3 regions of the Micromonospora sp. SD12 genome follow, and region 2 is predicted to be linked to each of the others. Evidence: riboswitches for the same ligand, from Rfam matches in the RefSeq annotation. Region 2 holds a riboswitch; each other region holds the start of a gene.

Region 1 (9,411 bases), on a different contig from region 2:
CCGTGGTGGCGGCCGGAACCCCGGGCGGTGCGGCCACCGAACGCGCGGTGGCCGCACCGCCCGGCCCCGTCCGGCCTCCCGCCCGGCCGTCGGCGTGGCGCGCGCTGGTCGCGCCTTCGCCGATCAGTGGGCGGGGCGCGGTGCCGGCCGGACCTTCGCCCGGTCAGTGGGCCGGGGCGTGCCAGCCGGGCCTTGCCCTGGTCAGTAGGCCGGGGCGCCGTGCCGGCCGGCGCCGGCGGCGAACCGGGCCGCCCCGGCGGCGGCGTCGGCGGCCAGCGAGTCCATCCCGTACGCCAGCTCGCCCGCCATCGCCTCAGGCTCGGGCAGGCCGGCGCCGGCGAGCAGCGCCGCCCGGTCGTTGCGCAGGCAGGTCTGCGGGTGCCGGGCGATCTCGGCCGCCAGCCGCTCGGCCGCCGCCCGGGACTCACCCGGCGCGACCAGCCGGTTCACCAGCCCCATGGCGTACGCCTCCTCGGCCGGCACCGGACGGCCGGTGAGGATCAGGTCCATGGCCCGGCTCTCGCCGATCAGCCGGGGCAGTCGGACCGTGCCCCCGTCGATCAGCGGCACCCCCCAGCGGCGGCAGAACACCCCGAGCACCGCGTCGGACTCGGCGACCCGCAGGTCGCACCAGAGCGCCAGTTCCAACCCGCCGGCCACCGCGTGCCCGGAGATCGCGGCGATCACCGGCTTGCCGAGCGTCATCCGGGTCGGGCCCATCGGGCCGTCCCCCTGCGCCTCGACCCGGTTGCCGCTCGGCGTGCCGATGGCCTTCAGGTCGGCCCCGGCGCAGAACGTGCCGCCGGCCCCCCAGAGCACCGCCACGGAGGCGTCGGGGTCGGCCTCGAAGGCACGGAACGCGTCGGCCAGCGCCCGGGCCGTCGGCCCGTCGACCGCGTTGCGGGCCGCCGGGCGGTCCAGGATCACCGTGGTCACCGCCGCGGCGCGTTCGACGCGTACGCCCATTCCGACAGCATGCCCCCGGCGGTGCCGGCGGCGCCAGGGGTGTCAGCGCGGGGCGGGCCGGGCCGGGCGGACCAGGGTGGCGCCCAGCGCGGCGCCGACCACGCAGGCCACCCCGGCGGCCTGCGGCCAGGCCAGCAGTTCACCCAGCAGCACCAGCCCGACCAGCGCGCCGATCGCCGGCTCCAGGCTGAGCAGGATCGCGAAGACGCGGGCCGGCATCCGGCGCAGCGCCGCCATCTCCGCCGAGTACGGCAGCACCGACGACAGCAGCGCCACCGCCGCGCCCAGCGCGAGGGTCCACGGGTCGAGCAGGGCCGTGCCGCTGCCGGCGACCCCGAACGGCAGCACGGCCAGCGCGGCGACGGCCATCCCCAGCGCGAGGCCCCGGCTGCCCGGCACCCGGGCGCTGACCGCCTTGCCGAGCAGCACGTAGCCGGCCCAGCCCACCGCGACGGCCACGCAGCACAGCAGCCCCAGCCGGTCCACCCCCGTCCCGCCGAGCCCGCTGATCAGCAGCACCCCGCCGCCGGCCAGCGCCGCCCATGCCACGTCGGCGAGCCGGCGGCTGGCGGCCAGCGACACCAGCAGCGGCCCGGCGAAGCCGATGGTGACCGCGACGCCCAACGGCACCCGGTCCAGGGCCGCGTAGAAGGCGAGGTTCATCACCGCCAGGGCCAGCCCGAACGCCGCGACCAGACCGGCGGTACACCAGCCCAGGCGCAGCCCCGGCCGGGCAAGGACGAGCAGGATGAGCGCGGCGAAGCCGAGCCGCAGCGTGGTGGTGCCGCTCGCACTGGTGCTGCCGAAGAGCTGCTTGGCGACGGCCGCGCCGACCTGGGTGGAGAGCATGCCGAGCAGCATCAGCAGCGGGGGCGGCACGGCCCGGGGCTGCCCCAGCGCGAGCGTCAGTCGGGTCGCCGGTCGACCGGCCGGCAGCGGGCGGGAGGAGAGTGCGTACACGCGGACCACAGTGGTACCGGAGCGTGCGGCCCGCGACCGGATTTTCACTGCTGCGGGTGCAGTGCGCCGCCCGCCGGACCGGGGCGGGCCGGGCGGCGCTAGCATCGCCGACGGCACGATCATGTGAGGTGCCCCGCGCGAGCGGGGAGAATCGGGAAGCCGGTGCGAATCCGGCACGGGCCCGCCGCGGTGACCGGGGAGCCACCGTCCACGCGTACGCGCAGCCACTGGCCCGCCCGGGCCGGGAAGGCGGACGGCCAGGCGTCGATCCGGGAGTCCGAAGACCGGCCTCGCGTCCGGTGCCCGCGTCCGGCGTGGCGTGGGCCGAGCGCAGCGGGAGCCTGCCTTGGATCTGTACGACGTCATCCACCGCCGTCGGGACGTACGCGCCCAGTTCACCGGGGCGCCGGTGCCCGAGGAGACGCTGCACCGGGTGCTGGCGGCGGCGCACGCCGCGCCGAGCGTCGGCTACTCGCAGCCCTGGGACTTCGTCGTGGTGCGCGACCCGGAGCTGCGCCGCCGGTTCCACGGGCACGTGCACACCGAGCGGGACGCCTTCGCCGCGACGCTCGACGGGGAGGCGGCCGAGCGGTTCGCCCGCATCAAGATCGACGGTGTCCTGGAGTCGACGCTGTCGGTGGTGGTCACCCACGACCAGGCGCGGGGCGGCCCCGCCGTGCTCGGCCGGCACGCCATCGCCGACACCGGGCTCTACTCGACCTGCCTCGCCATCCAGAACCTCTGGCTCGCCGCGACCGCCGAGGGGCTCGGGGTGGGCTGGGTGTCGTTCTACCGGGAGCCCTGGCTCGCCGAGCTGCTCGGCATCCCCGACGGGATCCGGCCGGTGGCGTGGCTCTGCCTCGGGCCGGTCACCCACTTCGAGGCGGTACCCGACCTCGCCCGGCACGGCTGGCGGCAGAAGCGCCCGCTGGTCGAGGCGATCCACCACGACCGCTGGGCGGCACGGGAGCGCTGACCTCGGTGGGGGCGTCCCGTTACGGGCCGGCGGGGCGCTCCTCACGTACCGTTGCGGATCCGTCACCGCCGACCGGTTTGCGGCGGCTCCTGCCGGGAAGTCGGTACGGGTGCGAGCACTCCTGACGAAGATCGAACAGGCATCCGGTCTGGACCGGGTCGGCGACCGGTTGCAGCGCGCCGTCCAGGCCACCCTCCGACCGCAGCGGGTCCGTGACCTGCTGCACGGCGTGTGGCTGGGCCATCCGCTGCACCCGGCGATGGTGCAGGTGCCGGTCGGGGCGTGGATCAGCACGGCGGTGCTGGACCTCATGCCGGGGCAGCGCCGGGCCGCCACCACGCTCTGCGCGGTGGGCACCGTCAGCGCCCTCCCGGCCGCCGTCGCCGGCCTCAACGACTGGGCGGCACTGGCCCGCGACCAGCGGCGGGTCGGCCTGGTGCACGCCGCGTCCAACAGCGTCGGCCTGGCGTTCTACGCCGGTTCGGTGGCCGCCCGGATGACCGGCCGGCACAACCTCGGCCGTACGCTCGGCTTCCTCGGGCTCGGTGCGGCCAGCATGGGGGCGTACATCGGGGGGCACCTCGCGTACAAGCAGGGCGCCCAGGTCAACCAGAGCATCTCCGAGCTGCACCGGATGAGCGACGGGTGGCACTCCCTCGCCGACATGGCCACCCTGCCGCAGCGTCAACTGATCACCCGGGAGGTCGACGACGTCTCGGTGATCCTCTACCGGCACGGCGACGAGGTGACCGTCATGCTGGAGCGCTGCCCGCACCAGAGCGGTCCGCTGGGCGAGGGCGAGGTGCAGGAGATCGACGGGCACGCGTGCGTGGTCTGCCCGTGGCACGGCAGCGCGTTCCGCCTCAACGGCGGCGAGGTGGTGCACGGCCCGTCCGGCAACGACCAGCAGGTCCTGCCGACCCGCATCGTCGACGGCGTCCTGGAGACCCGTCTTCCCTGACCGGCCCCGGCCGCCGGCACCTCCGGCCACGGCCTTCCGGCCGCCGCGCCCCGGCTTCCCGGCCGCTGGCGGCCCCGGCCTTCCCGGTGTCGATCAAAAAGGTTCGGGTCACGGGCGGCGGTGACGGCCGATCGAGGTGTCGCGGGCCGAGCCCGGGTGGGCCCGGCCGGCCGGCGGGTTGGCGACGGGCTGGACGGGGCCGTGACGGGTGCCCGCGGTCAGTTCGTCGTAGGCGTCGGCGCCGGTGGCCGCACCGGGGGCGGGCGTGATCGCGCGACCGTGGCCGGTGGGGTGCGCGGAACCCTGACCGGTCGGGCGTACGTAGGTGCCGGTGCCCGTACCGCCCCGGCCGACCCCGATCGTGCTGCCGTACGCGGTGATGGCGGCACCCCGGTGACCCGCGCCGCGCTGGGTCGTGGTGGCGCCCCGGCGAGCGGTGGCGCCCCGGCGGGCGGCGGTCGTGACCCGGCCCGCGCCGGCCGGTACGTGACCCGGGCGGCGACGTAGGCCCAGGACCGCGCCGATCTGCGCGCCGACGATGCTCGCGACCGCCAGGACGGCGGAGACCGCGAGAGGCCGGTTCACCCGATCGGGGTCGCCGGCCCGGGCGGCTCCCACCGTCACGGTCGGGGCCTCACCGGCGTTCGTTCCCGCCGGGGGCGGCACGGGGGCCTCGGCTGCCGGCGGAGGCGGCGTCGCCCGCTCCGGGGCAGCCTGCCCAGGTGCCGGGCGAGCGGGTGCCGGGCGAGCGGGCTCGGGTGGGGTCGGGCGGGCGACGAGGCGGCCGGTGGCGTGCCGGCGGGCACCCCGGTCCTCGGCGTCCCCGGGCAGCTTCAGCAGCTGACCCGGGTGGATCCGGTCGGGGTCGCCGAGCCGGTTCAGCTCGGCCAGCTCCCGGTAGTCGGCGAACCCGTCCAGGTAACGCCGGGCTACGGCGCCCAGGTGGTCGCCCCGGGCCACCCGGTAGACCGCCTGAGCGTCGTCGGAGGTGACCGGGGCGGACGAGGCGACCGTTGCCGGCGCCGCCGGCAGGGCGTACGGGCCGGTCATCGCCGTCGCGGCGCTCGCCGCCGGGCTGGCCGCGAGGATCAGCGCGACCGAACCGACCAGCGCGGCGGCGGCCCGCTGCTGGCGACTCATCCCGGGCAGCCGGGGCGCGGGTCGGCGCAGCGTCTGCGCGCCGAGCTCGACCAGCACGGAGAAGGCGAACGTGGCCCAGCCGAACCAGCCGGCCAGCGCCAGCGCCCGCAGGAAGAGCCGCCCGTCGTCGCGGCTGGTCAGCGTCGAGCCGACCTCGGCGAGGGTGGGCAGGTGGTCGGGCAGCGGATTGCCGGCGAGGGCGAGCAGCGCCACCGGCGCGCCGACCAGCACCGCGCAGAGCACGACGAGCGCGCCGAACCCGGTCAGGATGCGTTCGGTCCGCCGTACGGCGGAACGCCCCGATGCGGCCATGGCTGCCTTCCCTTCCTACGGTGCCCCGGTGAGCGGCCGCGCGGTCGCCTCGCCGGAGACGGTGACGGTCTCGTCGAAGCCGAACAGGCCGAGCATGGCTCGGCGGTGCGTGACGGTGACGCGTACCCGGACCCGGGTCTCACCGTCGACGACCGGGAAGCTGACGGCGTGGCCGGCGGCGCCGGCGGCGGACAGATAGTCGGCGACGGCCCGGCGGGCCTGGGGACGGTTGATCCGGGTCGGCCCGCCCTCGATGGCGGTGGCCCGGTCGATGGCCTGGCCCCCGGCGCGGGCGGCCTCGGCCGCGAGGTTGTCGGCCCGCTGCAACGTACGCAGCTGGCCCGCGCCGTCGAAGGCCAGGCCGATGACGGAGAGCACGCCGACCATCGCCACGGCGAGGAAGACGCTCACCCGGCCCTGGTCGTGCCGGCCGGCCGTGGCGGTCATCCCCGGCTCCGGTAGCGGTCCAGCGGCGACGTGAAGCTCGCCGACACGCGCTTACTCGCGGTCATCCCCGGCAGGACGGACAGGCGCAGGTCCCCGTAGGAGACCGTGCACGCGATGCGGACCGTGACCGAGGCGTCCTGCCCCGCCGGGCTGCGGAACGCCGCGTCGAAGCTGGTGGGGGCGCCGCGCACCGCGCCGCTGAACGTCACCTCGGGAGCGCCGGCGCAGTTCAGGCCGCGCCAGTCGAGCTGCCGGCGGGCCGCGTCCCGGGCCTCGGCGCGGGCGGTGCGGGCGTCGCGGGAGATCGAGGCGGCGCGGGCGGCGTCGTGGGCGGCGGCGTCGATCGCCTCGGCGGCCACGGCCGTACGCCCGGCGACGCCGGCCAGGACGATCAACGCGATGAAGGCCGGGGCGAGCACCGCCACCTCGATCGAGACCGAGCCCCGCTCGGCGGTACGGCTCACGGCGTCGTCCACCGTTCCACGGTCCCGTGCGCGGTCTGGCGTACGGGGAAGCTGACCCCGGGGACGACCGACAGGGACCGACCACGCACCGTGCAGGTCACCTCGGTCGCGGCGGTCAGGCAGCTCGGTGCGGGATCCTCCCAGCCGACCAGCCAGCCGCCCGAGGCCCGCAGGAACCGGACGGCGCGGGCCTCACCGGCCCCCGCCGGCGCCTGGTGCAGCCGCTGCGCGTTGACCCCGCTCTGCGCGGCGTTGAGCGCCGTGGAGCAGGCGACGAACCAGGCCGCGGTCTGGATCGAGGCGAAGAGCAGCAGCAGGATCGCCGGCATGGCCACCGCCAGCTCGACCGGGTTGGCCCCCCGTTCGGCCCCGCCGGCCCCGAGCCGCCGGACGGCGTCCGCGCCGAACCCCCGGAGGGTGGCCAGGGCGGTACGCCGGGCGACGGTGGCCGCCCGGCGTACCGGGGTGGGGTCCGCTCGGCGCACGGCCCGGCGTTACTTCGGGTCCTGGTGGGTGGGGATGTTGTCCATCCAGTCGTTGGCGGCGCCGAGGGCGGCGGCGGTGACCGCCATCGCGACGGCGACCAGACCGAAGATGATCACTGCGGTGGGTACGGGGCTGTCGCCCCGCTCGCCGTCCTCGCGCAGCTCGGCCAGGCGTGTCGTCAGCGCGACGTGCAGGCGGGTGATGACGGACATGACGTGCTCCTTCTCTCGGGGTCGGATCACAGGCGGGCGATGAACGGATAGACGGCGAAGCCGAGCAGGACGAAGACCAGCAGCGCCCCGGGGATGTCGAGCCGGCTGGTCACCCCCTCGGCCCGGGCCAGGTTGTCGGTGCGGATCTGGTCGCGCAGCGAGTCGGCGCGGCTGCGCAGGGTCTCGTGCACCTGCGCGCCCTCGCTGCCCGAGGCGCGCATGATCGCCCCGACGTCGCCCAGTTCCGGGATACCGATGCGCTCGGCGAGGTCGCGCAGCTCGTCCCACGGCGAGTGCATCTGCATCTGCGCGATCCGCAGGGCCTCGGAGATGCGGTCGAAGACCCAGCCGTCGCAGACCGCCGCCGCCCGTTCCAGCGACTGCACCGGCCCGTGCGCGGCGGAGAGTTGCAGGGCGACGAGGTCGAGGTAGGTGCAGACCGCCTGGCGGAACTCGTCGCGCGCCTTGTCCGCCCGGTCCAGCACCGACCGGTGCGCGACGAGGGCGCAGAGCAGCGCCAGCCCGAGGCTGCCGAGCACGGGTACGACCACCGGCAGCCGGACGCCGACGGCGAACAGGGTGACGCCGAGCAGCGTCGGCGCGGCGAGCCCGATCAGCGCGGAGAGCAGCATCGACAGGGCGTACTGCTCGGGCGACCGGTCGATCAGGGCGAGCTGTCGGTGCGGTGGCCGCAGCCAGCGGGACAGCCCGGTGAGCCACTCCAGCCGCCGGTCGGCGGGCGCGGTGAGCTGCCCGACGCCGGCCGGTTGGTGCAGCCGGCGCAGCGCGGGCCCGAGCGCGGGGGTGGCCGGCACCAGCTCGCGGACCACCAGGAAGGCGCCCAGCCCGACCGTCGCCCCGGCGCAGACGGCGACGGCGAGCTGCCAGTTGAGGACCACGGAACCGATCACGCGAGCACCTCTTCCGGTTCCGGGGCCGGCAGGAAGCGCGCGGGCCGGCGCGGCTGGCTCATCGACCGCACCCAGGCCAGCAGGCCGACGAAGGCCGCGCCGAGCGCCGCCATCACGAGCTGCCCGAAGGGCGTGCCGTACGGGCTGATGTATTCGGTGTTGAGCAGCCCGTACGCGACGGTGGCCAGGGTCATCCCGGTGAGGAAGCGGACCGCGAAGCGGGGCTGGGTGCGCTTCGCCTCGATCTCGCGGCGGGTGGCGACCTCGGCCGCCGCCGCGTGCGCGATCGAGCCGAGCACGTCGCCGAGGCGTTCGCCCCGGTCGGTCACGTGCAGGATCAGCGCCGCCACCACCTGGTCGCAGACCGGGTCGCCGATATCGTCGGCGAAGGCGAGCAGCGCGGAGCGGGCCAGCCAGCCGGCCTGGAGACGGGCGGCGAGCAGCCGCACCTCCTCCTGGATCTCCTCCGGCGCGGTGGTGACCGTGCCGATGATGGTCTGCTGGAGCCCCTGGCCCGTGGCGGAGACGTCCTTGAGCCTGCGGGTCCACTCGCCGACCGCCTCGATGCGGGCGATGGCCCGCTGCTCGGCCTTGCCGACGGAGAACAGCCACGGGGTGCCCGGGACGGCCACCGCGACCAGCAGCCCGACCACCGGCAGTCCGGTGACGAGGAAGGCCAGCGCGCCTGCGACCAGGGCGCCGACCAGCAGTGCCTGGTGGGCCCGCTGTTCGCGCGGGTTGGCGCTCGGGCCCTTCCACAGCCGGCCCAGGCCCCGGCCCGCGCCGGGTCCGCCGCCGGGCGGTCGGCGGGTGCCGACCAGCGCGACGACCGCCAGCAGCAGCCCCGCGACGCAGGCGGCCCCGGAGGCCACCGCGACGAGTTCGACGTTGTCCAGCACCGACGTCACCGCCGTCCGAGCCGGGTGTGCCGGGGCCGCCGCCACGCGCCCGTGCCGGCCTCGATCCACCGGCTGAGCAGCCGGGCGTCGTAGCCGACGCGCAGGAGCTGGGCGCGGATCCGCTCGGGCAGGTGCCGGGGTACGGCCCGACCGTCCGGCCCGGGCCCGAACACCTGGGTGGTGGTGATCCGGTTGCCGTCGCCGACGCCGATGACCTCTTCGACGTGCGAGACGAAGCGGTGCTTGCGCCCGCCGATCGCGGTCTCGTCCTCGACGGTGACGTAGACGATCAGGTCGAGCGCGTTGCCGGCCATCCGGCGGGCCTGGTCGACGGTCATCTCCCGGCCGTGTGCGAGCGCCAGCTCGATGATCCGCTCGCTGACCCCGGCGGGCGTACGGGCGTGGATGGTGCACATCGAACCGCGGCTGGTCGTCATGGCCTGGAGCATCGGGACGATCTCCCGGGACCGGACCTCGCCGACGATGATCCGCAGCACTCCCATCCGCAGGGAGACCGGGATCAGGTCGGCGATGCTCACCTCGCCGGCCGGGCGGCCGTCCGCCCCGCGCTCGCCGTGCCCCTCCCGGGCCTCGAAGCTCATCACCGCCCGGTGCTTGAGCCGGCGGCGGGCCGGCAGCAGCTCGCGGCTCTCCTCCAGCAGCACGTACGGCTCGTC
Region 2 (9,411 bases):
TGGACCAGCGCTCCAGCGGCGGCGTCTGGCGCTCGCTGGGCACCTTCGGGCTGGCCGCCGGCGACCGGAACCTGGTCGCGGTCAGCCGCTGGACGAGCACCACCGGCTACGTGGTGGCCGACGCCGTCCGGGTCACCCGCGTCTGACAGCGCCGCCGGTCCGTGCCCGGTCGCCGACGACGTGCCGGTGGTGCGTCGTGGCGAGGTGACCGACGAGGCGTGGCCGGTGATCGCGCCGCCGCTGCCGGAGCCTGGTGCTCCGCGGTGGCGGCGCGATCACCGGCGGGACGACCACGGGACCCGGTGGCGGCCGCGCCGCGACCTGCCGAATGGCCCGCTCAGCATCCGCCCGCGCAGTCCGGCGTACGGCTGCTCGTCGCCGGGCCGGCCGGTCCGAGCCCGGGCGTGCAGCAGGCGTCGCCCCGCCACGCCTCGCGGCCCTCCTTCACCGCCACCGCCGCGATGACCAGCGCGGCGACGGGGTCTGCCCAGGACCACCCGAACAGGCTGTTCAACCCCAGCCCCACGAGCAGTACGGCGGACAGGTAGGTGCACAGCAGGGTCTGCTTGGAGTCCGCGACCGCCGAGCGGGAGCCGAGTTCCCGGCCGGCGCGGCGCTGCGCGTACGACAGCCCCGGCATGATCGCCAGCGACAGCGCGGCGAGCACCAGGCCGACGCTGGAATGCTCGGCCTCGGCACCGCCGAGCAGCGCCCGTGCCGACTCCACCGTGACGTACGCCGCGAGCGCGAAGAACGAGACCGCGATGATCCGTAGCGCGACCCTCTCGCGGGACTCCGGGTCGCGGCCGGCGAACTGCCATGCCACCGCAGCCGCCGACGACACCTCGATCACCGAGTCCAGCCCGAAGCCGATCAGCGCGGTCGACGACGCGAGCGTGCCGGCGGTGATCGCCACGACCGCCTCGACGACGTTGTAGGTGATCGTGGCGGCGACCAGCAGCCGTACCCGGCGGGCGAGCACCTCGCGGCGTGCCGGCGAGGGCCCCACCGGCGCCGGGTCGATCAGGGGCAGGCCCATCAGCAGCAGTCCTTCCCAGCGGAGTCCGGGCAGGCGTCGGGATCGACCGTCAGGGCGAGGCCGAGCAGGTCGGTCAGGGCGTGGGCCAGTCGGGCGTCGGCCAACTCGTAGCGGGTGCGCCGCCCCTGGGGTGCGGCGACCACGAGGCCGCAGCCGCGCAGGCACGCCAGGTGGTTCGACAGGTTCTGCCGGGTCGTACCCAGCAGTTCGGCCAGCTCCGCGGGATAGCCCGGCCCGTCGCGTAGCGCCAGCAGCAACCGCGCCCGGGTCGGATCGGACAGGGCGTGACCGAAGCGCGCCAGCACCTGACCGTACGTCAACGTCTCCACGCCCCGATAGTACAGCCGACGATGTACCGATCGGAGGCGGCTCGGTCTGCGCTGGCCCCGCGGGCCGGGCGCCGACGGGCACGACCCGCCGCCGGCAGCGGCCCCGCCGGCGCCGCGACCGGCGTCCGTAAGCCGCTCCCGCATCACTGCGCCCCGTCCGCGTGGGTCGTCACCTGGTGATCAGGACCCTGTGGACCTCATCCGGCGGTCTGGACGTCCAACGCGTCCTGATCACCGCTGGTTGCCGGGCGCAGCGTGCCGTGGGCGGTGCGTCGACGCGGGCATCCGGCGTGCGATCGACAGGCGTCATCCGGCTCGCCGACGACACGCCCGGCACCGACATGTGGGGTGTGACAACGCGGCCAACCCTATATATGGTGTCGGCGCAGCTGGTTCGGGCGCTCATCCGGAGCGGTCGAGGCAAGAGGGAACCCGGTGGGAATCCGGGACTGCCCCGCAGCGGTGAGTGGGAACGACCGCCGTCATCAGCACTGGGCCGTCAACGGCCTGGGAAGCGACGGCCAGTAGGAGACCGGCGAGTCCGGTCGCGCCCGCGAGTCCGAAGACCTGCCAGTGCGCCGTACGCCCGCATCAGGGTGTGTGGCGGTCCGAGGCCGCGTGGGACGGCCGACGCCATCTCGACGCGTGCTCGCGCGCGTCGTCGTCGGTGTCCGCTCCCCGCGTGCCCAGGAAATCCGTCTGGGATCAAGGCTCGCGAGGAGTGAGTGGTGACAGTCACCGAGGTTGTTCCGGCCGCCGGCACGGCGGTCGACGATGCGGCCGTGGCGGGCCAGCGGCGACCGCAGATGCGGGTCCGCAAGCGCGACGGCGGCACCGAGGCGGTCGACGTCAACCGGATCGTCCGGGCGGTCGAGCGGTGGGCCGACGACCTCGCCGACGTCGACCCGCTGCGGGTGGCAACCCGGACGATCAGCGGCCTGTACGACGGGGCGACGACGGCCGAACTGGACCGGCTGTCCATCCAGACCGCCGCGGAGATGATCGGCGAGGAGCCGCAGTACTCGCGGCTGGCGGCCCGCCTGCTGGCCGGGTACGTCGACAAGGAGGTCCGCCGGCAGGGCATCGGCTCCTTCAGTGAGGCGATCCGCCGGGGCCACGGCGAGGGACTGATCGGTGACGACACCGCCGCGTTCGTCGCCGCCCACGCCGGCGTCCTCGACGCCGCCGTCGACCCGCGCGGCGACCTGCGGTTCGAGTACTTCGGGCTGCGTACGGTCTACGACCGCTACCTGCTGCGCCACCCGACGAGCCGGCTGGTGCTGGAGACCCCGCAGTACTGGCTGCTGCGCGTGGCCTGCGGCCTGTCGCAGACGCCGGACGAGGCGGTCGAGTTCTACCGGCTGATGTCGAGCCTGGCGTACCTGCCGAGTTCGCCGACGCTGTTCAACTCCGGCACCCGGCACACGCAGATGTCCTCCTGCTACCTGGTCGACTCCCCGCGCGACGAGCTGGACTCGATCTACCAGCGGTACGCGCAGGTGGCGAACCTGTCGAAGTTCGCCGGCGGCATCGGCATCGCCTTCTCCCGGGTCCGTTCCCGGGGCGCGCTGATCAGGGGCACCAACGGGCAGTCCAACGGGATCGTGCCGTGGCTGCGGACGCTCGACGCCTCGGTGGCGGCGGTCAACCAGGGCGGCCGGCGCAAGGGCGCGGCCTGCGTCTACCTGGAGCCGTGGCACCCGGACGTCGAGGAGTTCCTCCAGCTGCGCGACAACACCGGTGAGGACGCCCGGCGCACCCACAACCTGAACCTGGCCAACTGGATTCCCGACGAGTTCATGCGGCGGGTGGAGGCCGACGGCGTGTGGTCGCTGTTCGACCCCGATGTGGTGCCGGAGCTGCCGGACCTGTGGGGGGAGGAGTTCGACGCGGCGTACCGGGCCGCCGAGGAGCAGGGCCGCTACGTGCGGCAGGTCCCGGCGCGGGAGCTGTACGGGCGGATGATGCGCACCCTCGCCCAGACCGGCAACGGGTGGATGACGTTCAAGGACGCCGCGAACCGGCTGTGCAACCAGACGGCCGAGGCGGGCAACGTGGTGCACCTGTCCAACCTCTGCACCGAGATCATCGAGGTGTCCAGCGACGGCGAGACCGCCGTGTGCAACCTCGGCTCGGTCAACCTCGCCGCCCACCTGGGCGCCGACGGCATCGACTGGGAGCGGCTGCGCGCCACCGTCCGCACCGCCGTGACGTTCCTCGACCGGGTCATCGACATCAACTACTACCCGACGCCGCAGGCGGCGGCGAGCAACCCCCGCTGGCGGCCCGTCGGGCTCGGGCTGATGGGTTTGCAGGACGTGTTCTTCGCGCTGCGGCTGCCGTTCGACTCCCCGGCCGCGCGGGAGCTGTCCACCCGGATCAGCGAGGAGCTGTACCTGACCGCCCTGGAGACCTCCGCCGACCTGGCGGAACGCTCGGGCGCCCACCCGGCGTACGGGCAGACCCGGGCGGCGCGCGGGCAGCTGCAACCCGACCTGTGGGGCGTGACGGTAGGCCAGCCGGCGAGGTGGGCCGCGCTGCGGGAGCGGGTCGCCGCGTACGGGCTGCGCAACTCGCTGCTGGTGGCGATCGCGCCGACCGCCACCATCGCCTCGATCGCCGGCTGCTACGAGTGCATCGAGCCGCAGGTGTCCAACCTGTTCAAGCGCGAGACCCTGTCGGGGGAGTTCCTTCAGGTCAACACCGCCCTCGTCCGCGAGCTGAAGGCCCGTGGCCTGTGGACGGAGCGGATCCGCACGGCCATCAAGCGCGCCGAGGGCTCCGTGCGGGACGTCGCGGAACTGCCGGCCGAGGTGCGGGAGCTGTTCCGTACCGCGTGGGAGCTGCCGCAGCGGGCGTTGATCGACCTGGCCGCGGCCCGCGCCCCGTACATCGACCAGTCGCAGTCGCTGAACCTGTTCCTGGCCGCTCCGACGATCGGCAAGCTCTCCTCGATGTACCTGTACGCCTGGAAGGCCGGGCTGAAGACGACGTACTACCTGCGGTCGCGGCCGGCCACCCGGATCCAGCAGGCCACGGTCGCGCCCGCCGGGCCGACCCGCGCCGCCGGCCTCGTCGCGCCGGTGGCGACCATCGACGAGGCGCTGGCCTGCTCCCTGGAGAACCCCGAGTCGTGCGAGGCCTGCCAGTGACCACCCCGACCACCAGCGAACCGAGGACCGCCCACATGCTGCTCGACCCGGGGATGGATCTCACCCTGCGCCCGATGCGTTACCCGCACTTCTTCGACCGCTTCCGCGACGCCATCCGCAACACCTGGACCGTGGAGGAGGTCGACCTGCACGCCGACCTCGCCGACCTCGACCGGCTCTCCCCGGCCGAGCGGCACCTGGTCAGCCGCCTCGTCGCGTTCTTCGCCACCGGCGACACGATCGTCGCCAACAACCTCGTGCTCAACCTCTACCAGCACGTCAACTCCCCGGAGGGCCGGCTCTACCTGTCGCGGCAGCTGTTCGAGGAGGCCGTGCACGTCCAGTTCTACCTCAACCTGCTCGACACGTACGTGCCCGACGAGACCGAACGCTTCGCCGCGTTCGCCGCCATCGAGAACATCCCGTCGATCCGGCGCAAGGCCGAGTTCTGCTTCCGCTGGATCGACTCGCTGGGCGAACTGCGTGAGCTGCGTACGCGACAGGACCGGCGGGCGTTCCTGCTCAACCTGATCTGCTTCGCCGCCTGCATCGAGGGGCTGTTCTTCTACGGCGCCTTCGCCTACGTCTACTTCCTGCGCTCCCGGGGGCTGCTGCACGGCCTGGCGTCCGGCACCAACTGGGTGTTCCGCGACGAGTCCATGCACATGGCCTTCGCCTTCGACGTGGTGGATACGGTCCGCGGGGAGGAGCCCGACCTGTTCGACGACGAGCTGGCCGAGCAGGTGCGGCAGATGCTCACCGAGGCCGTCGAGTGCGAGGTCCAGTTCGCCGAGGACCTGCTCGGCCAGGGCGTACCCGGGCTGTCCCTGGTCGACATGCGCGAGTACCTGCAACACGTCGCCGACCGGCGGCTCGCGCAGCTGGGCATCCCCGCCCACTACGGGTCGACCAACCCGTTCGCGTTCATGGAGTTGCAGGACGTCCAGGAGCTGTCGAACTTCTTCGAGCGGCGCGTGTCGGCGTACCAGGTCGGTGTGAGCGGCACGGTGGCTTTCGACGACGACTTCTGAGCCGGGGGCGCCCCCGCCCCTCGCGGACCGGGGGCGCCCCGGTGCGTGCGTCAGGCGGAGCAGCGGGTGCGGCGCCGTCGGGCGGACCGGCCCGTCGTCGTGGCGGCTGCTGCGGGTCACGTCGCCGCCATCGAGATGTCGAAGGCGGCGTCGCGGACGTCGGCCACCGGGTGCTCGCGCAGCAGGCGCAGCAGGTCCCGCCACGGCGCGGACCAGCCGTACGCCCTGCCGCCACCGGCGAGGGCCACCGCGAACAGGCCGGTGGTGGCCTCGCCCCGCGCGGCGAGTAGGTGGGCCGCGGCGAGCACCGGCTCGGCGTCGAGGGTCTTCGGCGAGGCGGCGCGCCGGCTGAGGAGACGGGCGAGCCGGGCGGCGAGTGCCGGCCGCCCCGCCACCAGTCGCGCGATGCCGAGGATCTCGGCGCTGAGCCGATCGGAGGTCGTGTCGGCGAGCGGCAGCAGCCCGGTCAGCAGGGTGCCGGCCTGGGCCCCGTACGCGCGATGGCCGCCCAACTCGTCCGCCATCCGCCGCCACGGCGCGGGATCCATCCGGGGATCGGAGGCCCACACCGAGGACGCCTCGGCCACGATGGCGTCGATGCGCCGCCGGGCGGGACGGTCCGCGCCGGGGCCACCCGGGTCCGTGTCGGCGTCGTCGGCCCGTACGAGGGCGCGCAGGGCGAGGGTGGGCGCCTCCCGCTCGGGACGACCCGGGTGGCGCAGCACCGCGTCGACGAGCGGGCGTACCGACTGCCAGTCGTGCCGCTCGCCCGGGTCGGCCAGCGCCGCCGCGACCAGGCCGGTGAGGTCGGGTGCCCAGGGCAACCAGTGCACGAGCCGGGGTCGGGCGAGCCGGCTGACCTCGCGGTCGGTGCTCGCGCAGGCCCGGGCGACGAGGGCGGCGTAGCGGGGGCGATCCGGCGCGGCGACCCCGTCGGGCGGGGTCGCGAGCACCGTCAGCGACTCCTCCCGGCTCCCGACGACCGCCTGTTCGAGGAGCGGCCAGCTCTCCGGCGCGTGCAGCCGCTGCCGGGCGGCGGCGACGATCGCCGCGCGTACGTCGCGGTGCTGGTCGGGCTGCCGCCACGCCGACACCAGCACCGTCATCGCCGCCGGGGGACCGAAGCGCCCGAGCAGTCGCAGCGCCTGCTTGCGGCTGGTCACCTTGCCCCGCCCCAGGGCGACGGCGGACAGCGGGGCCACCAGGTCGGCCGGGCGGGTGAAACGCGCGACGCGACCGGCGGCGTAGAGGGCGACCCTGGCCCGCTCGTCGTCGGCGTGCGACAGCAGCAGCGGCAGCGCCTCTTCGGGCCGGTCGGTCCACGGCAGCGCCGCCAGGGCCGCCTCGGCCAGGGTGACGTTCGGCGAGTCGACGTGGCGCAGCACCAGCTCGCGCCCGGGGCCCGACACCGGCGCGGCGGCCCGGACGGCGGCCGCCCGGTGGTGCAGCGGGGTGCCGGCGTCGGCGGCGAGGCGCGCCTGCAACCGTACGAACGCCTCCTGCTGGCGGGGCAGCCACCGCTCGGCGTGCACGGGCGGGCCCGGGACCCAGCGGGTGCCGGCGGTGAGGAACGCCCCCTTCGGCGGGTGGCGCAGCACCCGGTCGAGCAGGTCGGTGCGTCGTGCGCTGACGGTCCGCCACACCGTGGGGAAGGTGATGGTCGAGGCGTCGGAGCGCAGTACGTACGCCACGCGTTGCGCCCGTGTCCTCGGATCGGCGAGCCACAGCTCGACGGCCTCCCGCACGACGGGGGCGACGGTGCCGGTAGCCGTCGCCCGGCGCAGCAGTTCCTGGAGTTCGGGCAGCCCCCAGGCCCGCCGACCCAGGGCCCGGGTCACCGCGAACAGCGCGGCGAACCGGCCCCGGGCCATGCCGGCCTCGACCCAGCCACGCAGCCGGGCGAAGACCAGCTCCTCCTGCCCCCGACGCAGCGTCTCGTCGAGGCGTCCGAGCGGTGGCAGCCGGTGCCCGCCGAAGAGCCGGTCGAGGGTGTCCAACGCCCACCGCAGCAGGGCCGGTTCGTCGACGTGGTGGCCCAGCACCCGGGCGGCGAGGGTGCCGAGCGCGGCGAGGGTGCGCGCCGACGCGTCGCGTGTGGTCGTGGCGTCGACGGTGATCCGGGCCAGCATCTCGACGGCGTCCGCGCGCAGCATCGGGGCGAGGTCCGCCAGCTCCGCCAGCGCCACGGCCCGGACCGGGTCCTGCTCGTTGCGCAGCCGGTCCAGCCTGGCCAGGGCCTCGGCCGCCGCGACGGGGTCACGGCTGCGCCGTGCGGCGGCCAGGAGCAACTGGTACGCGACGGCCCGGTCGCGCGCGTCGGCGGCGCGCAGCGCGGGGGTGAGCACGGCCGACGCCGCCGGCCAGGGCAGCAGCGCGCTCCAGGACCGCACCTGCGCCTCGTCGTGGCGGACGTCGTCGAGGGTGAGCACCCGGCGGGCCTCCCGCTCCCGCCAGGCGTGCGGCAGCACCTCCATCAGCGGCGCGTCGGGAATCCGGGTGGCCGTTTCGACATCGGCGAACACGGCGTCGTGCAGCTCGCCCCGCCGCGCCGGGGGCAGCGCCCCCAACAGCCGCCCCAGTGAGTTGTTGCGGTCGCGTACCCGCCGGCCCAGGGTGACCAGGTCCGCCTGCGGCAGCCGGACGAGCCGACGCAGCAGCGCCGGGGGCAGCCACTGGTAGCCCACCCAGTCGGCGCGGGACACCGCGGTCAGCAGGGCCAGTACCCGTCGTGGCGCGGCGGCGGCGAGCGGCCCGTAGCTCGCCAGGTCGCCGGGGAGGTACCCGGTGGGCGCGTAGCGTTCGAGCAGCGCCAGCGCGCGTTCCGGTCGACGTGCACCGGCGACCAGGACCCGTGGGCCGTGCGTCGACCACCAGCGGTCCCGGTCGGCGGGGTGGATGTCGGGCAGCGTCGACTCCGCGTGGTCGAGCACCACGTCGCCGTGGCGGCGGGCCAGGCGGACCGAGTCCGGCAACGCGTGTTCGACGACCGGCAGCAGCCGGCGGACGGTGTCCGCCCCGCAGGCGGGCAGCAGGGCGACCGCCTCGGCGGCGCCGAAGCGCCCGAGCACGCCGTCGACCAGGTCGTCGGCGACCGTCGGCCGGCGCAGGTGCCGCAGCGACCGGTAGACCAGGTGGCGCAGGTCGGCCGACGCGTCCCCGACGAGTGCGTGCAGGTCGTCGCCGGCGAGCCAGCCGGCGCGCAGGCCCGCCTTCACGGCGACCGCCCGGATGGTGGGTTGCGGGTCGCCGAGGGCCGCCCGCACCGCCGTGTGGTCGCCGACGATCCCGGCCGCGGTGACGGCCAGGAAGCGGTGGTACGCCTCCCCGCCGCGCAGGTCCGCCAGGATCTCCGGCAGCTCGCCCGTGGCGGCCACTTCACGGGCGCGGCGGGCGAGCGCCACCATCCGTTCCCGGTGGGTCAGCGCGTCCAGTTCACCGAGCAGGCGACGTGTCGATTTTCGCACGCCGCTCATTGTGTCGGTCGGGATGCCGCCCCGCACACCCGTTCCGCGGGGCTTGCCGGCGTCTGCCATGCTCGGGCCGGTGACGACCGGCCTCCGCAGCAGTCCCCGCACCCACCGTCGCGTCCGCAGCCGCCGCCTCCGGGTCGCGCTCGTCTCCGGCGCGGTCGCGCTGCTCCTCGCCGCCGCCGTGTTCGTCGTCGCGGTGGTCGTGCCGCTGGTGCGGCCGGCGGGACCGCGTCCGCTCTTCCAACTGCCCGTAGCGTGCGGGGAGACGTGGCAGTTGGGCACCTATCCCGGTCACGACGACTACGACGTGGACCTGTTCCCGACCGAGGGCAAGGCGTGGGGGCGGCCGGTGCTCGCGTCGTACGCGGGGAAGGTCACCGTGGCGGGCAT
Region 3 (9,411 bases), on a different contig from region 2:
CTGGGTCAGCCGCTGCCGGACCTGTTCTTCCTGACCCTCGCCGTGCTCGGCGTCGGCGGCTACCTGGCCGGGGTGTGGCGGCTGCACCGGGCCGGGCACCGCTGGCCGCCCGCCCGTACGGCGAGTTGGCTGGCCGGGGTGCTGCTGCTGGCCGCCGTCACCAACCTGGGCGTGGCCCGCTACGCGTACGTGCTGTTCAGCGCCCACATGGTGCAGCACATGGTGCTGTCGATGCTGGTGCCGATCCTGCTCGTCGGCGGCGCCCCGGTCACCCTCGCGCTGCGCGCCCTGCGTCGCCCCACCGACCCGCAGGTCCGCGGCGCCCGGGAGTGGCTGCTGCTGGCGCTGCACAGCCGGCCCGCGAAGCTGCTCACCCATCCCCTGGTCGCGCTGGGCATCTACGCGGGCAGCCTCTTCGGCCTCTACCTCAGCGACCTGCTCGGCACGCTGATGCGCTCCCACCTCGGGCACCTGGCCATGCTCACGCATTTCGTGCTCGCCGGGTACCTGCTGTTCTGGGTGCTCATCGGGGTCGATCCGGGCCGGCCGAGGCTCGCCCACCCGCTCCTGGTGATCATCCACCTCGCGTCGATGATGGCGCACGGCTTCTTCGGCCTCGTACTGATGCAGACCACCACCCTCATCGCCCCGGACTGGTACGTCGCCGTCCACCCCGACTGGGCGTCGTCGCTCATGGAGGACCAGCGGCTGGGCGCGGGCATCGCCTGGGCGTTCGGGGAGATCCCCGCCGCGGTCGTGCTGGTGGTGCTGGTCCGCCAGTGGGTCCGCGCCGACCGGCGGGAACAGGACCGCCTGGACCGGGCCGCCGACCGGGCCGACGCCAGCGGCGAGCCGGACGACCTGGCCCGCTACAACGCCTTCCTCGCCGCCGCCGGCCGAGCCGATTCCGCCGCCCCTGGTGGTTCCGCCACCCCTGCCGGTTCCGCCGGTTCCGCCACCCCTGCCGGTTCCGCCGGTCCCGCCGGTCCCGCTGGTTCCGCCGCCCCCGGCGACGGTCGGGCTGGCGCGCGGGGGCCCGACTGAGGGCGCCTCAGCCGGGCGCCGGTCAGGGCGCGGGCGGGTGGAAGGTGATGGCGGGCCGTCCGGTGGCCGGGTGCGCCGCGACGTCGGCCCGTACCCCGTAGACGTCGGCGAGCAGCCCGGGGGTGAGGACCTCGGCGGGCGTACCGGCGGCGACGACCCGCCCGGCGGCCAGGACGACCACCGCGTCGCAGAACATGGCGGCCAGGTTCAGGTCGTGCAGTGCCGCCAGCGTGGTGACCCCCGAGCGGCGGACCAGGTGCAGCAGGTGCAACTGGTGGCCGATGTCGAGGTGGTTGGTGGGCTCGTCGAGCAACAGCAGCAGCGGTTGCTGGGCCAGGGCACGGGCCAACTGCACCCGCTGCCGCTCCCCGCCGGAGAGGGTGTGCCAGCGGCGGTCGGCGTACCCGGCCAGGTCCACCCGGGCCAGCGCGTCCGCCGCGGCGGCGCGGTCGGCGGCGCTGTCGGACCAGCGCGAGCCACGGTGGGGCGTACGACCGAGCAGCACCACCTCGCCGACGGTGAGGTCCAGGTCCGTGTCGGCGTGCTGGGCGAGCAGCGCGGCACGGCGGGCCAGCGTGACCCGGGGCAGGGTGGCGACGTCGTCGCCGGCGACCGTGACCAGCCCGGCGTCCGGCGCGGCGAGCCGGGCGACGATGCGCAGCAGGGTGGTCTTGCCGCAGCCGTTGGGGCCGAGCAGCCCGACGAGACTGCCCGCCGGCACCACGCAGGTGACGTCGTCGAGGATCCGCCGGGCCGCGGCGGACCAGGACACGCCGGTGACGGCGAGCATCAGCCACGCACCTTCCGGCGGTGCAGCAACACCACGAAGGCGGGCACCCCGAGCAGCGCCGTCAGCACGCCGACCGGCAGTTCCCGGGGCGCGAACAGGGTCCGCGCGGCGGTGTCCACCCAGACCAGGAAGATCGCCCCGGCGAGGACGGCGACGGGCAGCAGGCGCCGGTGGTCCGCCCCGGTCAGGAACCGGGCGGCGTGCGGCAGGATCAGCCCGACGAAGCCCACCGCGCCGCTGACGGCGACCAGCGCCGCGGTGAGCAGCGCGGTCGCGACCAGCAGCAGCCACCGCACCCGGGCGACGGGGACGCCGAGGGTCGCCGCGGCGTCCTCGCCGAAGGCGAACGCGTTGAGCGTGCGCGCGTACGCCGCCATCAGGGCGAGCACGGCGACCAGGACCGGCGCGGCCCAGGCCAGGGCGGCCCAGTCGACGCGGGCCAGCGAGCCGGAGAGCCAGAAGGTGATGCTCTGGGTGGCGTGCGGGTCGGCGACCCAGATGATGACGAACGAGGTCGCCGCCCCGCAGAGCTGCGCGACGGCCACGCCGGCCAGCACCACCCGGGTGGGGGCCAGCGCGGCCCGGCGGCCGGCCACCGCGGCCACCACCGCGAACGCGGCCAGCGCCCCGGCGAAGGCGCCCCCGGTGAGCGCTACGGCCCCGCCGCCGAAGCCCAGGACGAGCACCGCGACCGCGCCGAGCGACGCCCCGGAGGAGACCCCGAGCAGGTACGGGTCGGCCAGCGGGTTGCGGGTGACGGTCTGCATGACCGCGCCGACGGCCGCCAGTCCGCCCCCCACCGCCGCGGCCCCGAGCACCCGGGGCAGGCGCAGCCGCCAGACGATGTGCTCGCGCAGCAGGGGCACCTCGGCGTGCGGAAGCCCCAGGCGGTCGGCCACGACCGACCAGACGGTCGACACGGGGATGTCGGCCGGCCCGATGGTGACGGCCACGCCGATCGACACGACCAGGCCCGCCAGCAGGGCCACCAGCAGCGCCGCCAGGCCGACCGGGTGCGCCGCGCGGAACCCGGCGGGACTGGCGCGGCGGGCAGTTCCGGGACCGGTGGGTCGGGTCGGGTCGGCGGCGTCGGTGCGGCTGTTCGGGTCGGCGGCGTGGCGGGCCACGGCGGTCAGCGGTCCGCCCCGGCGGGGAGCTGCGCCACACCCGCGGCGAGCGCCTCGACGCCGAGCACGACGCGTACACCGGCGGAGGTGGACGAGAACGGGATGACGACGAAGCGTCGCCCGGCCACGGCGGGCAGGTCCTTCAGGGTGGGGTGCCGGGCCAGGAAGGTCCGCTTCGCGGCGGCCGTGTCCCAGCCCGCGTCGACCAGCACGATCGCGTGGGGATCGCGGTCCACGACCGCCTCCCAACTGGTGTCGGCCCAGCCGCCGGTGAGGTCGCCGAACGCGTTGCGCACCCCGACCGCCGACATGATCATGTTGGGGCCGCCGCAGCAGGCCCCGACGCTCGGGGCGTCGGTGCCGGCGTCCCACCAGAGCACGGAGACGTCCCGCGCGCCGCCGATCCGGGCGGCGGCCGTGGCGATCCGGGAGCGCTGGTCGGCGATGAGCTTCTCGGCCCGCTCCGGCACCCCGAAGACGGCCGCCACGTCCCGGATCTCGGCGAACACGTCCTCGACGGTCAGCCTCGCCGGCCGGTGCTGCTTCGGGCATCCGGCCGGCGAGAGGTACGTGCCGATGCCGAGCCCCGCCAGCGCGGCGCGGTCGCCGACGCCCTCGTCGCCGAAGGCACTGTGGAACGAGGCGTAGACGAAGTCGGGCGCCGCCTCCAGCAGCTTCTCCTTCGCCGGGTATTTGTCCGACAGCACCGGCACGGCGGCGTACGCGGCGGCGTGCTCGGGCAGGATCGCGTCGTCCAGGTACGCCGTGCCGGCCATGCGGTCGGCGAGGCCGAGGGCCAGCATGATCTCGGTGGCGGGCTGGTTCAGGGTGACCGTCCGCTCGGGCGGGGCGGCGACGGTGACCGGCGTACCGCAGTTGGTCAGCGTGACCGGGGCGGCGGCCGGCGGGGGCGCCGTGGCCGGGTCGTCGGTGGCGCAGGCGCCGAGCAGGACGACGAGGACGGACAGGGGCGCGGCAACGCGCCGGGACAGGGTGGACCGCACTGCGCGCACGCGCATCGGGACCGCCTTCCAACACCTCGTGGACGGGTCATCGCAGTGCCGTGGCCGGTCTCCTGGCTGACGGGAAATGCGTCCGTGGCCGGCCTTCCCAGGCGTGTGACGCCCAGTGACCTCTTACGACGAGGGCCGCGAACTTCCCGATCACAGTGGCGAGGGCCGCACCGGTCTTCCACCGGCTTCCCGAACACCACGGCAGCGTCACCCTAGCCGCCGGCCGCCCCGGAAGTCACGGTGACGAACACCATCAGGGACGGTCGCGCCGAAGGCGGTCGGCGGGGCGGACGGGGCTACGCAGCGGCCGGCAGGTCGACCACGCGGGTCGCCCAGCGGGCCATCAGCGCCGGGTCGTGGGTGATGAGCAGGACCCCGGCGGCGTGCTGCCGCTGGTAGTCGGTGATGACGGCCGCGAGGTGCGCCTGGGTGGAGGCGTCGAGCATGGCGGTGGCCTCGTCGCAGAGCAGGTAGTCGGGCCGGTGCACGAGCGCGCGGGCGAGGCAGGCGCGTTGCAGCTGCCCGTCGCTGACCGCGTGCGGGCGGCGGGCGAGCAGGTCGGGCGTGAGGCCGACGAGGTCGGCCAGCTCCGCCGCCCGGGCCCGCGCCTGCTCGTCGGGGGTGCCGGTGGCCCGCAGCGGCTCGGCGATGATGTCGGCGAGGCCCAGCCGGGGGTCGGTGGCCGCGCGGGGGCTCTGGAACAGGATCGCGACGCGCGTACGGACGGCGGCGGGCAGCCGGTGCCGGGCCCCCGCCACCCGGTGGCCGTCGAGGGTGACGTGCCCGGCCTCGGGGGCGTGCAGCAGGGCGAGCACCCGGGCGAGGGTGGACTTGCCGCTGCCCGAGGGCCCGCGTAACCCGACCGTCTCACCGGGGGCGACGCGCAGGTCGACGCCGTCGAGGACGCGCCGGCCGCCGTAGGAGACGGCGACCCCGTGGGCCGCGAGCGCGGTGCTGGTCATGCCGGCGCTCCGAGGGTCAGCGGGTGGTGGCAGGCGACTCTGCCCGGTCCGCCCGCCGGGGGCGCGGGCGGGGTGCGGCAGACGTCGGTGGCGCGCCCGCAGCGCGGGGCGAAGGCGCAGCCGGGCGGCAGGTCGGTGAGCATCGGCGGGTGGCCGGGGACGGGCCGGAAGGCCCGTTCGGGCAGGGCGTCGAGCAGACCTGCGGTGTACGGGTGGGCGGTTGCCGCGAACAACTCGGCCGTCGGCCGCCGTTCCACGATGCGGCTGGCGTACATGACGGCGACCGTGTCCGCGACCCGGCGGGCGGCGGCCAGGTCGTGGGTGATGAGCAGGACGGCCCCGCCGGCGTCGCAGCGGCGGCGCAGCAGGTCGAGGGTGTGGTCGACCAGGGGCCGGTCGAGTCCCGTGGTGGGCTCGTCGGCGAGCAGCAGCGGCGGGTCGGGGGCGAGGGCGAGGGCGGTGGCCAGGCGCTGGGCCATGCCGCCGGAGAGTTCGTGGGGATAGCGGTCGAGGTCGGCGGGGTCGAGACCCACCTCGGCGGCGACCCGCTCGGCCGCTGCGGGTGCCTCGCGCCGGGTGTGCCCGTGGGCGCGCAGGGTCTCCTCCAGCAGCCGCCGGCCCGTCCGTACGGGCGTCAGCGCGGTGGCGGGGCTCTGCGGCACCAGCCCGACGGCGCGTCCGCGTACGACGCGGGCGAGCTGGCGCTCGGAGGCGCCGGTGAGGTCGACCCGCTCCCCGGTGGGCCGGTGCAGGCGGGCCTGGCCGGTCACGGTGGCGTTGCCGGGGAGCAGGCCGAGCAGGGCGTGCGCGAGCACCGACTTGCCGCAGCCCGACTCGCCGACCACCGCCAGCAGTTCGCCCGGGTGGACGGTCAGGTGCAGGTCGGTGACGGCCTGCACCACGGCGTCGCGGAGCTGGAAGCGGACGGTCAGCCCGTCGACCTCCAGCAGGCCGGGCCGACCGCCGGCGCCGACACCACCCGCGCCGCCGGAGTCGGCCGGGTCGCCGGTGCCGCCGGGGGTGACGGTGCCAGCCGGGTCGACGGTGCCGGGGGTGGTGGGCGCGGGTTCGCGGGTGGTGGGCGCGGGTTCGCGGGTGGTGGTCACAGGTTCAGCTCCGCTCGTACGCGCGGGTCGAGGCGGTCACGCCAGCGGCCGGTGAGGGCGGCCAGGGCCAGCGTGACGACGACGAGGAGCAGGCCGGGCACGATGCTGGCCCACCAGGCGCCGGTGAGCAGGGACCGCTGCCCGTCATTGATCATGTTGCCGATCGAGGCCAGGTGCGGGGGCAGGCCGAGACCGAGGAAGGACAGCGCGGTCTCGTGCCAGACGGCGTGCGGCACCATCAGCGTGGTGGCCAGCGCCAGCCGGGGCAGCACGTGCGGGAGCAGATGTCGGGTGATCACCCGGGTGCGGCTGGCGCCGCCGGAGATCGCGGCGTCGATGAACGGCCGGGTGCGCAGGCTGAGCAGCTCCGAGCGGACGATGCGGGCGGTGGAGAGCCAGTGCGTCAGCCCGATCGACAGGATCACCGCGCCCAGGCTCGGGCGCAGCATCGCGACGATGAAGATGCCCAGCAGCAGGTGCGGCAGCGCCGCGATGGTGTCGACCACCCGCATCAGCACCCGGTCGACCCAGCCGCCCAGGGTGCCGGCCACCGCGCCGACGAGGCCGCCGATCACGGTGGCGACGAGCGCGGCGACCGCGCCGACGAGCAGCGAGACCCGCAGGCCGTAGAGGCTGCGGTGGGCCACGTCGCGGCCCAGGTCGTCGGTGCCGGCCGGTTGCGTCCAGGAGGGCGCGAGCCGGGTCCGGGCCAGGTCCACCGCGCTCTCGTCGAGCGGCCAGAGGACGGGGGCGAGGAGGCAGGCCAGGCCCGCGCCGACGAGCACGGCCCAGGCGACGGCGGCACCGGCACGGCCCGTACGGAGCTTCGGCCGCCGGGTCCGGGCGGGCAGGGCGAGGTCAGTCATCGAGGCGTACCCGTGGATCGGCGGCGGCGTAGGCGAGGTCGGTGCCGAGGTTCGCGGCCAGCACCACGACGGTGGTGGCCAGGGTCGTGGCGGCCAGCAGCGGGAAGTCGCTGCCCAGCGCGCCCTGGACGGTGACCGCGCCGAGGCCGGGCAGGGAGAACACGGTCTCCACCAGGACGGCCCCGCCGATCAGCTCGGGCAGGTGGGTGCCGACGAGGGTGAGGAAGGGCAGCAGCGCGGTACGCAGGGCGTGGCCGAACAGGACCGTACGGCCCGGCAGCCCGCGCGCCCGGGCGGCGAGGACGTGGTCGTCGCGGAGGCTGTCGGCGACGGCGTCCCGGATGAACAGCACGAACCACGGCGTCTGGGCGACGGCCAGCACGCCCACCGGCAGGATCAGGTGCCGCGCCACGTCGGCGGGGTCGGTGCCGGTGGCGGTGATGTCGGTGAGCCCGCCCGCCGGCAGCCACCCGAGGGTGAGGGCGAACAGGGCGATCGCGGCCAGCCCGATCCAGAACACGGGCATCGACTGCACGGCGTACGCGGTGGCGCGCAGCGCCCGGTCGAACCAGCCGCCGCGCCGGTACGCGGCCAGCGTGCCCAGCAGCAGGCTCGCCACGAGGACGAGGGCGAGCGCGGCGCCGACGAGCAGCAGGGTCCAGCCGGCGCGGGCGGCGAGCACGGAGGTGACCGGTTCGTGGCGGCTGGTCGACCAGCCCAGGTCGCCCTGGAGCAGGTTGCCCACCCAGCGCAGGTACTGCACGGGCAGGGGGTCGTCGACGCCCCAGTTGGCGCGGATCTGCGCCAGGTTCTCCTCGCTGGTGGTGAACGCCGCCGCGCCCGCGTACTGCTGGGCGGGGTCGATCGGCGAGGCCGCGCCGAGGGCGAACATGCCGACGCTGGTGGCGGCGAGGATGGGTACGGCCACCAGCAGCCGCCGGCGGACCACCGCGCCGGCTCCCGCCAACCGCCGCGTCCGGCGTCGGGCGGTGGCCTTCGCCGGCGCGGCTGTCGGGGCGGAGGTCGTCACGACTTCCTCGTCCAGGTGTGGATGTTCCACCAGAGGCTGTTGGCGACGTCGTGCTCGTGCGGCTCCACCCGTGGGGTCACCCCGGCGAGCCCGTCCTTCACCACGTAGGTGTGCTGGAGGTAGGTCAGGAACACCCACGGCATGTCGGTGGCGAGCTGCTTCTGGAACGTGGCGTACGCGGCCTTGCGGGCGGCCGGGTCGGCGTTGGCGCGGCCGTCCTGCAACGCCCTGTCCACCACCGGCGAGCGGTAGGAGCCGGGGTTGAAGAAGCCCTGGCCGGCGAAGGCGGAACCGAACAGCTTGTAGGAGACGAAGTCCGGGTCGTACGGGGTGCCGTAGCCCATGACCAGCGCGTCGCTCTTCATCCGGGGGGTGATCGCGTCCCAGGTCAACCCCTCGGGGGTGATCTTGATGCCCACCTTCTTCGCGTCGGCGGTCACCGCGAGCGCGAGTTCCTTGCGGAGGCTGTCCGTGGCCGGGTACATCAGCGAGAACGCGGCCTGCCGGCCGTCGCGGACGCGGATGCCGTCCGGGCCCGGCTTCCAGCCGGCGGCGTCGAGGGCGGCGCTCGCGGCGGCCGGGTCGGCGGCGGGCTTGCCGACGATCGAGGGCTCGGCGAACTCCGACGTCGGCGGGACCGGCCCGAAGGCGGGCTCGCCCGCCCCGCCGAGCAGGCCGGTGACCATCGCCGCCCGGTCCACCGCGGCGTTCAGCGCCCGCCGCACGGCGAGGTCGGCGGTGACCGGGTTGCCCATCGGCAGCATCACGCCCCGGTAGTCGGCGGTGGGCACCCGCTGCACCCGGTAGCCGGCCTGCCCGTCGAAGCCGGTGGCCAGCTTCGGCGCCAGCTCCGCAACGTCGAACTCCCCCGCCCGCATCCGCTGCGCGCGTACGTTGTCGTCGGCGACGAACGCCACCACCACGCCGCTGTTGGCGGGCCTGCCGCCCCAGTAGCTCTCGTTGGCGGCGAGCACGAGGCGGTCGCCCGGCGTCCAGGACGTCACCCGGTACGGGCCGGTGCCCACCGGCTTGCGGTTGAACTCGGCCTTGTTGATGTCCTGCCCGGTCAGCGCCTTGGCCGGCACGATCCCGAGGGCCAGCCGCTGTGCGAACGGCGCGTAGGCGTACTTGAGGGTGAAGACCACGGTCGACGGGTCGGGCGCGGCGACCGAGGCGAGCATGTCCAGGTCGGAGCGGAGCGTGGAGTCGACCTTCGGGTCCAGCACCGCCTGGTAGGTGAAGACCACGTCCTGCGCGGTGAACGGGCTGCCGTCGTGGAACAGCACGCCCTCGCGCAGCTTCGCGGTGACCGTCCTGCCGTCCGCCGACACGGTCGGCAGCTCGCGGGCCAGGGCCGGCACCAGCTCGTTGCGGGCGTCGCGGGCGACCAGCCCGTCGAAGATCAGGGAGCCGCCGTCGACCCCGAAGTTCAGCACCGGGTTCAGCGCGTCCGGCTCACCCGCCGTCGCCACG

The links. Region 2 has a riboswitch for cobalamin ahead of ACTMS2_RS24230 (ribonucleoside-diphosphate reductase subunit alpha). Riboswitches for the same ligand answer to the same signal wherever they lie in the genome.
Region 1: linked by a shared signal. The riboswitch ahead of bluB (5,6-dimethylbenzimidazole synthase) and the one ahead of ACTMS2_RS24230 (ribonucleoside-diphosphate reductase subunit alpha) in region 2 are both predicted to bind cobalamin.
Region 3: linked by a shared signal. The riboswitch ahead of ACTMS2_RS06635 (ABC transporter substrate-binding protein) and the one ahead of ACTMS2_RS24230 (ribonucleoside-diphosphate reductase subunit alpha) in region 2 are both predicted to bind cobalamin.

What each region holds. Positions count from the first base shown of each region.
Region 1 is NZ_JBQHDF010000001.1:330,049-339,459, reverse strand. Features, by position in the region: gene ACTMS2_RS01585 (crotonase/enoyl-CoA hydratase family protein) at 202-966, opposite strand; gene ACTMS2_RS01580 (EamA family transporter) at 1,009-1,926, opposite strand; cobalamin riboswitch at 2,048-2,222, shown strand; gene bluB (5,6-dimethylbenzimidazole synthase) at 2,273-2,902, shown strand; gene ACTMS2_RS01570 (Rieske 2Fe-2S domain-containing protein) at 3,012-3,863, shown strand; partial or broken gene ACTMS2_RS01565 (LysM peptidoglycan-binding domain-containing protein) at 4,308-5,315, opposite strand; gene ACTMS2_RS01560 (pilus assembly protein TadG-related protein) at 5,331-5,762, opposite strand; gene ACTMS2_RS01555 (TadE/TadG family type IV pilus assembly protein) at 5,759-6,238, opposite strand; gene ACTMS2_RS01550 (TadE/TadG family type IV pilus assembly protein) at 6,223-6,651, opposite strand; gene ACTMS2_RS01545 (hypothetical protein) at 6,721-6,924, opposite strand; gene ACTMS2_RS01540 (type II secretion system F family protein) at 6,951-7,823, opposite strand; gene ACTMS2_RS01535 (type II secretion system F family protein) at 7,832-8,779, opposite strand; gene ACTMS2_RS01530 (ATPase, T2SS/T4P/T4SS family) at 8,740-9,411, opposite strand, start outside.
Region 2 is NZ_JBQHDF010000017.1:54,862-64,272, reverse strand. Features, by position in the region: gene ACTMS2_RS24245 (golvesin C-terminal-like domain-containing protein) at 1-146, shown strand, start outside; gene ACTMS2_RS24240 (cation transporter) at 338-1,039, opposite strand; gene ACTMS2_RS24235 (ArsR/SmtB family transcription factor) at 1,039-1,368, opposite strand; cobalamin riboswitch at 1,742-1,956, shown strand; gene ACTMS2_RS24230 (ribonucleoside-diphosphate reductase subunit alpha) at 2,175-4,520, shown strand; gene ACTMS2_RS24225 (ribonucleotide-diphosphate reductase subunit beta) at 4,556-5,551, shown strand; gene ACTMS2_RS24220 (hypothetical protein) at 5,668-9,015, opposite strand; gene ACTMS2_RS24215 (M23 family metallopeptidase) at 9,083-9,411, shown strand, end outside.
Region 3 is NZ_JBQHDF010000002.1:612,326-621,736, forward strand. Features, by position in the region: gene ACTMS2_RS06620 (cytochrome c oxidase assembly protein) at 1-1,044, shown strand, start outside; gene ACTMS2_RS06625 (ABC transporter ATP-binding protein) at 1,067-1,834, opposite strand; gene ACTMS2_RS06630 (FecCD family ABC transporter permease) at 1,834-2,961, opposite strand; gene ACTMS2_RS06635 (ABC transporter substrate-binding protein) at 2,967-3,980, opposite strand; cobalamin riboswitch at 4,010-4,190, opposite strand; gene ACTMS2_RS06640 (ABC transporter ATP-binding protein) at 4,271-4,936, opposite strand; gene ACTMS2_RS06645 (ABC transporter ATP-binding protein) at 4,933-6,042, opposite strand; gene ACTMS2_RS06650 (ABC transporter permease) at 6,039-6,908, opposite strand; gene ACTMS2_RS06655 (ABC transporter permease) at 6,901-7,938, opposite strand; gene ACTMS2_RS06660 (ABC transporter substrate-binding protein) at 7,935-9,411, opposite strand, start outside.